4 regions of the Halomonas sp. TA22 genome follow, and region 1 is predicted to be linked to each of the others. Evidence: predicted binding sites of a transcription regulator. Region 1 holds the regulator's gene; each other region holds the start of a gene.
What was found. Region 1 encodes sigma-54, which starts transcription at its own class of promoters, with help from an activator protein. Its sites were predicted from a motif close to TGGCACNNNNNTTGCTNT; they were not measured.
Positions count from the first base shown of each region.

Region 2: a site for sigma-54 is predicted at 1,220-1,237, ahead of HJD22_RS08840 (CmpA/NrtA family ABC transporter substrate-binding protein). Genes of this name have one in related genera too.
Region 3: a site for sigma-54 is predicted at 1,913-1,930, ahead of HJD22_RS02595 (putative urea ABC transporter substrate-binding protein). Genes of this name have one in related genera too.
Region 4: a site for sigma-54 is predicted at 1,160-1,177, ahead of HJD22_RS10900 (amino acid ABC transporter substrate-binding protein). Genes of this name have one in related genera too.

Region 1 is NZ_CP053108.1:3,358,805-3,361,905, forward strand. Features, by position in the region: gene HJD22_RS15910 (PTS sugar transporter subunit IIA) at 1-415, opposite strand, end outside; gene raiA (ribosome-associated translation inhibitor RaiA) at 423-731, opposite strand; gene HJD22_RS15920 (RNA polymerase factor sigma-54) at 901-2,322, opposite strand; gene lptB (LPS export ABC transporter ATP-binding protein) at 2,516-3,101, opposite strand, start outside.
Region 2 is NZ_CP053108.1:1,900,132-1,903,232, reverse strand. Features, by position in the region: gene HJD22_RS08840 (CmpA/NrtA family ABC transporter substrate-binding protein) at 1-1,133, opposite strand, end outside; gene HJD22_RS08835 (sigma 54-interacting transcriptional regulator) at 1,421-3,101, shown strand, end outside.
Region 3 is NZ_CP053108.1:577,223-580,323, reverse strand. Features, by position in the region: gene HJD22_RS02600 (ABC transporter permease) at 1-586, opposite strand, end outside; gene HJD22_RS02595 (putative urea ABC transporter substrate-binding protein) at 656-1,729, opposite strand; guanidine-I (ykkC/yxkD leader) riboswitch at 1,789-1,912, opposite strand; gene HJD22_RS02590 (LysR family transcriptional regulator) at 2,109-3,056, opposite strand.
Region 4 is NZ_CP053108.1:2,330,072-2,333,172, reverse strand. Features, by position in the region: gene HJD22_RS10900 (amino acid ABC transporter substrate-binding protein) at 67-1,095, opposite strand; gene HJD22_RS10895 (VanZ family protein) at 1,350-1,724, opposite strand; gene hemE (uroporphyrinogen decarboxylase) at 1,745-2,812, opposite strand; gene ribA (GTP cyclohydrolase II) at 3,034-3,101, shown strand, end outside.

The sequences.
Region 1 (3,101 bases):
GGCTGTCGCTCTTGCGCAATCGATGACGAGTATCGCTGTCGTTCATCACGCCGGCGACCTGGGCCAGGAGCGCCAGGTGCGTATCGTCAGCCTCTTCCGGTACCAGCAGTACGAAGACCAGATCGACAGGCTCGCCATCGATGGCATCGAAATCCACCGCCTCACTGAGCTTGAGAAAACCCGCCAAGGGGGCCTTGCAGTGAGGGCTGCGGGCATGAGGAATAGCAACACCGTTGCCGATGCCGGTACTGCCTAGGCGTTCACGTCCAATAAGCCGACTGAAGACTTCCTGGCTATCGAGACTTGGTGTGTTCTGGGCGATGAAGGTGCTGAAAAATTCCAGCACTCGCTTCTTGCTCCCCCCGGCGACACCATACAGCGTACGCTCAGGGGGTAGGATGGTTTGCAACGTCATGGGTAGCTCAGCGGGCACCGACGCCCTGGGCGCGTGCCTGTGCCTTTTCCTTGTGTTTGACCAACTGGCGATCGAGTTTATCGGCAAGGGCGTCTATGGCAGCGTACATGTCGCCATCCTCGGCATCGGCATGAATGTCTGCACCCGCGGCGTGCAGAGTGCTGGCTGCCTGCTGGCGCTCCCTCTCGATGGAGAGTGTAACCTGGACCGAGGTAATGTTGTCATAGTGGCGTTCGAGTCGAGCAAGCTTCTCGTTGATGTAAGCGCGCAGTGCATCGGTCAGTTCCACATGGTGCCCGGCGATATTCACTTGCATGACACTCTCCTGTTGCGGCGGGTTGCAGTTCGATTGTAACCCTTTTTGCCCTATTGCATACCCCTAGGCATCCGAGGATTTGACATGGATGCCCCTTCATTATTTTAGCTTATTTATTTCAATGTATTAGGAGTTAACGTCCATTGATACGCGCTTTGAGACATGGATTTCAGGAGAGTCTCTTGCGTTCGCTGGAGGGGGGGATGCCCATCGCTTCGCGGTACTTGGCTACGGTCCGCCTGGCCACCTTGATGCCGCTCGCTTCGAGGAGTTCGACGAGCTTGCTGTCGGAGAGCGGCTTGCGCGCTGGCTCCTCGCCAATCAGTTTCTTCAGGCGCGCGCGGATCGCTGTGCTCGAATGGGCATCGCCGCTGTCGCCAGTACCGCCGACATGGCTTGAGAAGAAGTACTTGAGCTCGAAGACGCCACGGGGCGTATGAATGTACTTCTGCGTCGTCACTCGCGAGATCGTCGATTCGTGCATCTCCACGGCTTGGGCGATATCGGCCAGTATCAATGGCTTCATCGACTCTTCGCCCTTTTCGAGAAAATCGATCTGACGCGCCATGATCTCCCGGCCTACGCGCAGCAGGGTGTCATTGCGACTCGAGAGACTCTTGATCAGCCAGCGCGCCTCCTGCAGGTGCTGCTTCATGAAGGTATTGTCATCGCTCTTGTCGGCGCGCTTGATCAGGGCGGCATAGTCGGGTTGGATGCGCATACGCGGCAGGGCGTCGGGATTGAGCTCGATGCGCCAGCCTTCACGGCCATGGCGGGCGATCAGGTCGGGAATGACATAGTCGTTGTCGCTTTCGCCGAAGGCCTGGCCGGGGCGGGGATCGAGTGAGCGAATCAGGGCGATGACCCGGTCGAGTTCCTCGTCCTCGAGGCGCAGACGCCGCTTCAGTAGTTTGCGATCGTCATTGCCAAGCGCTTCGAGGAACTGTCTGACAAGACGTTTCGCCTGGGGCAGCAGTGGTGTCTCCTCGGGCAGCACGCCGAGCTGGAGGAGCAGACACTCGCGCAGCTCTCGGGCGCATACGCCGGTGGGCTCGAACTGCTGCAGGCGCATCAGCACCTGCTCTACCTCGGTGCTCTTGAGTCCGGCCAGCCCCTGGTCGCGAAGGCCGGCGCACAGCTCGTCGAGAGCGCCGTTGAGATAACCATTGTCATCGACGGCATCGATCAGGCTCTCGGCGATGATGCGTTCGCGCTCGCTGAGATCGGTCATCGCCAACTGCCAGGCGAGGTGGTCGTGGAGGCTCTCGCCACTAGCGTTGCGCTCGAAATCCGGCCCCTCGCCCGAGCTGCTTCCACTGGGCGCCATGTCCTGGTAGGTGTCCGACCAGTCGCTGTCAGTAGAGAGCTCCTCGGGAATTTCGCTGTTCCACTCCTCTTCACGCGCTTCGGCGACCTCCTGCTCGCCGAAGCCGTCGTCCAGCTCTAGCATGGGGTTGGCTTCAAGCGCCTGTTGAATCTCCTGGCGCAGGTCGAGTGTCGACAGCTGCAAAAGGGCGATGGCCTGTTGGAGCTGCGGCGTCATGGTCAGGTGCGCGCCGACACGGAGTTGCAACGAGGGTTTCATGGCCATGGCAAGGGGTGTTCACTGACAAATGAGACGACACGTTAGCTCGCGCCGCAATCCCTTGCAAGACTCAATTGCGTGAAAACTGAGCAAGAAACATGCCATGCGCAAGTACCATGCCAGATTGGGCAGCGTAGAAAGTTTTCATGCGGTTGATGGCGGCCGCCGAGCAGTGGCGGCGTGCCGAAGGCTCTTGAACCTAGAGTCGGAAGTCTTCCCCGAGATAGACTTCGCGTACCCGTTGGTTGGTGAGAATCGCTTCGGCATTGCCCTCGGCGATGATCTGACCGTCACCGACGATATAGGCTCGGTCGCAGATGTCCAGGGTTTCGCGCACGTTGTGATCGGTGATCAGGACGCCGATTTCACGACGCTTGAGCTGTCTGATGACGCCCTTGATCTCGCCTACCGAGATCGGGTCGACCCCGGCGAACGGCTCATCGAGCAAGATGAAGGCGGGCTCCGTTGCCAGGGCGCGAGCGATCTCGACACGTCGACGTTCTCCCCCGGAGAGACTCATGCCCAGGTTGTCGCGGATATGGGTGATATGAAAATCTTCCAGCAACTGCTCGAGACTTGCGTGGCGACCCTCGCGATCGAGATCCTCGCGCGTCTCGAGGATCGCCATGATGTTGTCAGCCACGCTGAGCTTGCGAAATACCGAGGCCTCCTGGGGAAGATAGCCAATGCCCGCCTGGGCGCGGCGATGCATGGCCGCCTTGGTCAGGTCGAGGTCGTCGATGTGTACTTCGCCCGCATCGGCGCGCACCAGGCCGACGATCATG
Region 2 (3,101 bases), 1.5 Mb from region 1:
ACGCCGCCTAGACCATCGGCATAGCGCCCGGTGAGCACCTGCTCGATCACCGTGACTGGCTGGTTGAGATAGTTGGTGGGAGCGATGGCCTCGGCAATTTCGCTGCGATTGGCCGGGTTCGACGAGTACTGGGTGGCGTCGATGATGGCGCGTAGCAGGGCGCCATAGGTGTTGGGGTTCTCGCGGGCGAAGCGGGCACTGGTGGCAAAGGCGCAGCAGGGGTGTCCGTTCCAGATATCCTTGGTCAGCAGATGAATGAAACCGATACGCTCATAAACGGCACGCTGGTTGAACGGATCCGGCGATAGGAAGCCATCGATATTGCCGGCACGCAGGTTGGCGACCATTTCAGGCGGCGGGATCACCCGGATTTGGATGTCCTGGTCCGGATCGAGGCCATGCTCCGCAATGTAGTAGCGCAGCAGGAAATTGTGCATCGAATACTCGAACGGAACACCGAACGTGAATCCCTTCCACTGCTGTGGGTCACGCTTGTCCTGATGGTCGTTGTGCAACACGATCGCCTGACCGTTGATGTTCTCCACCGCAGGGGTGATGAAGGGCCTGGCACTGGAGCCGGCGCCCAGAGTCATTGCCAAAGGCATCGGCGTCAGCATGTGCGCAGCATCGAAACGATCATTCAGCGAATTGTCGCGTATCAGCGCCCACCCTGCGGTCTTGATCACAGAGACATCAAGTCCATAACGCTCATAGAAACCCATAGGGTGCGCCATGATGATCGGCGTAGCGCAGGTAATGGGGATGAAGCCGATATCGAGTCGGGTCTTCTCCAGCGGGCCGGAATCCTCCTTCACTGCCGCCTTGATGGCCTCCATTGGGAAGAGGCTCGCCAGAGCGGCCGCCACGGTACCGCCACCGACCAGCTTCATGAACTGGCGGCGGTGCATGTCGCTATGACCGAACATCCCGCGCACCAGAGCACTCTCGACCATGCGATCCATCATCGCTTCGCTGTCGGCCGGTACAAGACCAGCGCGCCGGGAGACGGCCTGGTGGTTAATCTGAGGTTGCTCGACTTGGCACGTGTGGCAGTCGCAACGGCTGCCATGGACCAGCGACTGATGGTGGTCGAAAGGGTTGCCCAGGCTATTGTGGCTATCATGATCCGACATTTTGTTATTCACCTCACGGAAGCGGTTGCAAAGTGGTTTGCGCCGGCAAGGTGCAGTCATACCTCGACGACGATATCTGCCTTTCAATAGCGAAGCGCATGCCACTTCTTGAGAAGAATAAAAAAGTTTATTAATTTCAAAGGCTTGTGGTTTCCTTAAAAATGGTCCAAGTCTTCTGCGCTTTACGAAAAATCGTAAAATACGATATTTGGTTGATTTTTTTACGAAAAATCGTCGGTGGCGCGGGGCTTGTATGGTTAAGACGATACCCTCGAGTGAAGCCTGTCATGCCACATATTCAGTCCTTGCCTCAGCCCCTTCCAGACATGCTGTCCCTGAGCGAACTTGCGTTTGATCATGCGCCACAGGCTATGCTGATCGTCGATCCTTTCGCGGATTGCGTGGTTGCGATCAACGACGCTGGTTGCGCGATGCTCGGAGCCAAACGGGACTACCATCTCGAGCGGCCCTTCAGCCACTGTCTAGGCGTCTCGTTCCCGCTGTGGATCAGCTTTACCGACGAGGCACTGACGCAATCGCCGGCTTGGTCGGATGATCTGGTGATCATGGATATCAAGCGCCAGCCGCGACGAGTCGAGGTGATTGCGCAACGACTGGAGGATCGGCACCTGCTGCTTTTGACGCTGATCGACCGCGACAAGGCGGAGCAGCGACGGGCGCGGGCCGACCTGCGCCGCCAGCATCGCCATGGGCATGTTGGCTGGGAGCGTGTCGAGCAGGTATTTGAGCGCATCGAGCGTCAGAACCAGTTGATTCTCGGTGCTGCCGGAGAGGGGATTTATGGACTCGACGCCGAGGGCAACACCACCTTCGTCAATCCGGCCGCCGAGCGCATCCTGGGCTGGAGCAGTGACGATATGGTCGGCCATGACGCCCACCGGCTGTTTCACCACACCCGTGCCGATGGCAGTCACTTCCCGGTGCAGCAGTGTCCGATCCATGCTTCGTTCAGCGATGGCCAGGTGCATCGCGTCGATGACGAGGTGTTCTGGCACAAGAATGGCGAGGCGATTCCAGTCGAATACACCAGTACGCCGATCTTCGAGATGGGGCGGCTCGTCGGTGCGGTGGTGCTGTTTCGCGATATTCGCCAGCGCAAGCGTGCCGAGCAGCAGCTGCGAGATGCCTTGGCGGAGGTCGAATCGCTCAAGCAGCGCTTGGAGCTCGAGAACCAGTACCTACAGGAGGAGATCAAGGCCGAACTCAACCATCGCGAGATCGTCGGCGAGAGCCCTGCGGTAGCTCATTTGATCCGCCAGATCGCACTGGTCGCTCCCACCGATGCCAACGTATTGATCAGCGGCGAGTCCGGCACCGGCAAGGAGCTGATCGCACGCGCCATCCATGCCGGCAGCACGCGTAGCGACCGACCGTTGATTCGCGTCAACTGTGCGGCGATCCCCCGCGATCTGTTCGAGAGCGAGTTCTTCGGCCATGTGAGGGGGGCCTTTACCGGGGCGGTGAATGATCGGCCGGGGCGCTTCGAACTGGCCGATGGCGGTACCCTGTTTCTCGATGAAGTTGGCGAGATTCCTCTTGAGCTACAGAGCAAGCTGCTGCGGGTGCTTCAGGATCAGCAGTTCGAGCGTGTCGGGGCCAACCGTACCCACGACGTGGATGTGCGTGTGATTGCGGCGACCAATCGCAACCTGAACGAGATGATCGAGGAGGGGCGCTTTCGCGAGGATCTCTATTTCCGGCTCAACGTGTTTCCCATCAACTCCGTGCCCCTGCGCCAACGCAGCGACGACGTACCGTTATTGGCGCGCCACTTCCTGCACCGCGCTTGTCAGAAGTTCAATAAGCCCGGTGTGCGCATCCCCCCGGCACAGCTCGATATCCTCAGGCGCTATGCCTGGCCGGGCAACATTCGCGAACTGGAAAACGTCATCGAGCGTCAGGTCATCGTCTCCCAGAATAGACTCCTAAACTTCGATGACCTCTTGA
Region 3 (3,101 bases), 950 kb from region 1:
GCAGGCGAGGCGTCAATTGTGGCAGCAGTACGCGGATCAGCACCTGCCACGAGCTGGCGCCCAGCGTCTGGGCCTTGATTAGTTGCTCGTCGGGCAGGCGCAGCGCATGTCCCTGCAGGTCTCGAATCAGGAAAGGCGCCACCCCGATCACGATCAGTCCGATCTTGGCCATCTCGCCGGTGCCGAAAGCGATGAATAGTATCGGCAGAATTGCCATCGGCGGGATCAGTGAGGCCACTGTGACCAGGGGGGAGAGCTTGGCGCGGATTAATGGCAGGCCGCCACTGACGATGCCTACAACCAGGCCGATCAGCGCACTGATCGCCACCCCGAGCAATAGCCGTTCGAGGCTGGCCAGGGTATCGGCCCAGAGAGTGATCTGACCGGTACGCACGTTTTCCGCCGTGGCCAGGTTGTAGAAGGTCTGGGCCATGGTGGTGGGCGCAGGAAGCAGTCGATCGCCTGGGTTCTCGGCGAGTCGGGCATTGGACAGGCTGAGATACACCATCGCCAGCAGCACAAAGGGTGCCAGGCCAAGTAACCAGCGACCGCCGTAGGAGGGCGTAAGATTGATCAGGCGTTTCATGGCGAACTCCGCATCGGGACAAGTGACCGGTGGGCGGCCTGGCCGACAGGGCAGGCCGCCCACTCGCATTTACTGGCGGGAGTCGATATAGGCTTGGGTATAGCTGGGATCGAAGCGCAGCATGATATTGCTTTCATCGCCGTAAACGCCGCTGGGCGTCTCGACGCCGACCACGCCAGGATCGGGCGCCATGTCGCCGAGTAAGCCATGCTCGAAACTGAATTCGGCGACGCGCTGCATAGTCTCGAGCAGCTCATCACCCTCCATTAGTGCTATGGCTTCGGTGGGATCGGTATAGAGGTAGGTGGCATCGAGCTGGGCAAGATACCCCTCGAGATCGGTGCCGGCCGCATCGGCCATGATCGAGAGGGCCTGTTCATCCCTAGCCTCGACCAGCGCCATGACTTCGTACCAGGCGCCGACCAGGGCATGGCCGAAGTCAGGATTGGCGGCCAGGGTGTCGGTGTTGACTACCATCATGTCGAGAATCTCGCCGGGAATCTCGGCGGAGGTATAGACGACATTGCTGTCCGGCATGTCGGCAATGGCACTGAGCTGGGGATTCCAGGCCGCCACAGCTTCGGTGCTGGCGCTGCTGAATAGCCCGACGATGTCGGCGTCCGAGGTATTGACCGTTTCGATATCACGCTCGGTCAGGCCGACGCTCTCCAGGGCCCGAGCCAGGAAGTAGTGCGAGACGCTGAATTGTACCAAGTTGACCCGACGCCCCTCGATGTCGGCCAGATCGTCGCTGTTCTTGAGCACGATACCGTCGTTGCCATCGGAGTAGTCGTTGATGATCAAGGCAGTGGAGTCGACGCCGCTGGCTGCGGGAATGGTCAGGGCATCCATGTTGGTCATGGCGCAGCCATCGACATTACCGGAAGTGAACTGGTTGATCGATTCCACATAGTCGTTGACCTGGATGACATCAATGCTGATGCCATATTCGTCGGCCCACTTGTCGACGATGCCTTCTATGTCTGCATAGGCCCAGGGCATCCATCCGGCATAGATCGACCAGCAGACGCTGAACTGATCGCGCTCCTGGGCCTGAGTCATCGGTGCACTTAGGGCCGTGGCGAGTAGAGTGGTGGATAGCGTCGCTGCAAGGATAGAGCGATTGGGCAGAGTGCGGGGCATAACGGCCTCCAATTGACGTTGGGTAACTCGAGGGCATCGGCGCAGTCATCTGCACCTTATCCTCCCGGGCTTTTCCCCCGCCGTGTAACCTTGCGCCTGATAGGCGCCGGGTCGATGGCTCTCGGACCAGTCATCGCATCTGGGGTGAATATTGATGCGATCGGAACCCTAGCCATCCATTGGAAAGCAAATTGTCTGGCAGCTGTGCTGCCGATACCCCATGGACTCCATTTATCCCTACAAGAAGTCTGCCAGTCGCGCTAAAAAGCCGATTTACCAGTCGGTTAAGAGATCGAGAGCCTTTAATACCGGCCCAGGTTGCGGATAAAGATGCATGGATTGAGTGCAAAGATAGAGCGTTGCACGAAGTTGGTGCGGATCAATGTTCCAAAAGGTGGGTATTGCTCTGGGCAAGCATCTCGCTGTACTCGACGCGCCACGCATCGGGTATCGACTGGCGCAGATGCTTGAGCAGGGTGGAGACCTTGCAGGGTTGCCTGCCGAAGGCGTAGAGCAGTGTGACGGGTAGTGGCGCTGGATGCCATGCCTCCAGGCAGCGCGTCAGCGTGTCGGGGTGATGCTTCAAGCGCTGCTGGGCCATCCAGTGCGGCATGATGCCAATCCCCTTGCCGCGTGCGATAGCGTCGATATGCAGTGCATGCTGGTCGACGCTCAGCCATGTACGGGGAGGGATAAGGTGGTACTCGCCCTCATCGGCATGCTGCAGGAACACGCCGTCTTCCCCCTCTCTTATCAGGTCGACCCAGGCATGGTCGGCCAGTTGGCGGGGGTGGGTAGGGGTGCCGTAACGCGCCAGGTAGGCGGGGTGGGCATAGAGTCCACGTCTCATGATGCCCAGGTTCTCCTGGCGCAGCCCGCATTCGGGAGGCGGTCCCAGCCAGAGGCACAGAGGTGCATCCTCCGGGCGCTGGGGAGGCGACAACTGGGTGCGCAGCGTCAGGCGTATGCCCGGATAACGCTCGGCAAAGGCTTCCATCTGGCTGGCGAGCCACCCTCTGGCAAAGCCCTCGTGGGTATATACGATCAGTTCACCACTGACCTCCTCCCGCAACGCTTCAAGTGCCTGCTGCGCCTGCTCCGCCAGACGTAGAATCTGCTGGCTGTAGGCGTGAAACAGAGTGCCCGCTTCGGTGGGGATGAGCCGGTTGGCCTGACGGCGCAACAACGGCTGCGACAACCGGCTCTCGAGCTGATTGATGCGCCGGCTCAAGGTGGATTTCGCGACGCCTAGCGTACGAGCACTCTGGGTCAGGCTGCCAGATTCCATTACCGCTACGAAAGCAGCTAATTCGTCGAGATCGTGCATGGAGGCTCTCTAAGCGAGTGACCGTGGTAGAGGACAGTCTCGCAC
Region 4 (3,101 bases), 1.0 Mb from region 1:
GGCCGGGTGGCCTGGCGGAAGAGGCCGTACGTGCACCGGCGGGCGCCGGTGCATCAGGCGGGACGCTTAGCGTACCGGCGGGGCGTACTGGATGCCGCCATCCGTCCACAGAGCATTGATCCCGCGCTCGATTTGCAGCGGAGAATCCATACCCACGTTGCGGTCGTAGCTTTCGGCGTAATTGCCGACCTGGCTGACGATGTTATAGACCCAATCGGCGTCCAGACCCATGCCTTCGCCGTAGTTGCCATCCTGGCCCAGCAGGCGAGCGATATCGGGGTTCTCTGAATCGCGCATCTCGTCGGCGTTTTCACTGGTGATGCCGTACTCTTCGGCATTGAGCATGGCGAACAGCGACCACTTGACGATGTTCAGCCACTGATCGTCGCCCTGACGAACCACTGGACCCAGCGGCTCCTTGGAGATGACCTCCGGCAGCACCACGGCGCCATCGGGATTGTCGAGCTGAATGCGCAGGGCAGCCAGCTGGGAAGTGTCGGAGGTCAGCACGTCGCAACGGCCCGCCTGGAAACCGCCTACGGTCTGCTCGGAGGTATCGAAGACGATCGGGTCGAACTCCATGTCGTTGGCACGGAAGTAGTCGGCCAAGTTCAGCTCGGTGGTGGTGCCGGACTGGATGCAGATCGCCGCGCCGTCGAGCTCGCGCGCGCTGGAGATGCCCAGGTCGGTGGAGACCATGAAGCCTTGACCGTCGTAAAAGTTAACGCCGGTGAAGTTCAGACCCAGCGTGGTGTCGCGGGTGGTGGTCCAGGTGGTGTTGCGTGACAGCAAGTCGACTTCGCCAGACTGCAGGGCAGTGAAGCGCTCGACCGCGTTCAATGGCACATAGCGCACGGCTTCGGCATCGCCGAAGACCGCAGCGGCCACCGCACGGCAGACGTCAACGTCGATGCCCTGCCACTCGCCCTGGTCATCCGGCGCGGAGAAACCGGGCAGGCCGTCGCTGACGCCACACTGCACCGCTCCACGGCTGAGCGTATCTTGCAGAGTGGTGGCCGATGCACTGACGGAAGCACCGGCAGCCAGCACGGCGGCGGAAGTCAGCAGCATGAGCTTGTTATTCTTGTGTGACATGGAGAATCCCTCACGTAATAGTCATTAATTTGGACATGCGCCTGTATAAGCATGTGCCAAGACCATAGCAAAGAGTGTTCCAATAACGTGAGACGCTGGCGATAACTCTTATTCAACGCAGAAAAAGCAGGTAAAAGCGCGGTTCTGCCCAGACTTGACAAGGCCCGGCACTCTGGCCGGGCCTATTCGCGCCTCAAAACGGTGCAAACTCTGGTGCAACAAGACGTTAATAGTGCACCAAGGCAGCGACGGCGTTACTCGGTCTCATCTCCTCGGCCGAGAAAGCCGCGCCGAAACAAGTAGAGCACTGCTACGGCACTCGTCGCGCCTAGACTATTGGCGAAGATATCGAGCCAGTCACCACCACTACGGTCGGGCACCGGAATCTGCGCATACTCGATGGCAATGCCGTAGAGCACCACGAGCACCAGCGTCAGGCTAAGCCGCACTCCGGCAAGCCCGACCAGCCCGGCCAGGCCGGCATAGCCGACGAAGTGGTTGAACTTGTCCCACGGCAGATTGCTCGGCATGTCGCTGCCCGGGGTCAGGCTGCCCACGGCGATCGCCACGGCCGCGATCGCTGCCATGACCGTCCACAGGCGACGCCGGTCGTGCCAGTACGTCATCATTGTTCTTATCTGGGCCATGGTCATGCGCCCTGATGGTAGGCCGGACTCAGCTCATGCAAGGCGTCCATGAACGCGGTGACATGATCCGGATCGGTGAACTGGCTGATCCCGTGGCCCAGGTTGAAGACGTGGCCCGGCCCCGTTCCGTAGCTATCCAGCACTCGTGCCACTTCGGCACGGATCGCCGCCGGCTTGGCGAACAGCACGTTGGGGTCGAGATTGCCCTGCAGCGCGACCCGATGCCCGACCCGCTCGCGCGCGTCGGAGAGTTCCGTGGTCCAGTCGAGTCCCAGCGCATCGCTGCCGGCACCGGCGATATGCTCGAGCCACTGGCCGCCATTCTTGGTGAACAGGATAACGGGCACGCGACGCCCATCGTGCTCGCGGATCAATCCGGCAACGATCTGCTCCATGTAGCGCAGCGAGAACTCCAGATAGGCCGGGGTGGAGAGCACGCCGCCCCAGGTGTCGAAGATCTGTACCGCCTGGGCCCCGGCGCGAATCTGCGCGTTGAGGTAGTCAGTCACCGCCGTGGCCAGGAGGTCGAGCAGCTCGTGCATGGCGTCGGGGTTGCCGTAGAGCATCGACTTCACATGGCGGAAGTCCTTGCTCGAGGCGCCCTCTACCATGTAGGTGGCAAGCGTCCAGGGGCTGCCTGAGAAGCCGATCAGCGGCACCCGACCATTCAGCTCATGCCGAATGGTGCGCACCGCGTTCATCACGTAGTCGAGATCGCGCTCGGCATCCGGGGCCTTGAGCGCAGCCACGTCTTCGGCACTGCGCACCGGCTTGCGGAATTTCGGCCCCTCGCCGGTCTCGAAATAGAGCCCAAGGCCCATGGCATCGGGGATCGTCAGGATATCCGAGAAGAGAATGGCGGCGTCCAGCGGATAGCGCTCTAGTGGCTGCAGGGTGACCTCGCAGGCCAGTTCCTGATTGCGGCACAGGTCCATGAAGCTGCCGGCATCGGCGCGTGAGGCGCGGTATTCCGGCAGGTAGCGACCTGCCTGGCGCATCATCCATACCGGAGTGCGGTCCACCGGCTGACGGGCCAGGGCGCGCAGGAAGCGATCGTTCTTGAGAGACATGAGATAGACTCGGTGCTTGCGAATTTGTGCGCATTGTACCCAATGACGCCGCCGGCGGCTTGATTCGTGACAGTACTCCCCCCACCTATAGCCATTATTCATCACTACATTCGTCGCTTTCGGCGGCGTACTACCCTGCCGCCGTGAGCGGGGACGGCGAACCTGCTAGAATGGCCTCCTCAATTCGCCGGCCACGCCGTCGCTCAGCATCGAGGTTTTCCGTGACGATCCGATTCATCGCCGCCTCCCAACTGCCCACGCCATGGGCGACTTTCATCATGCATGGCTT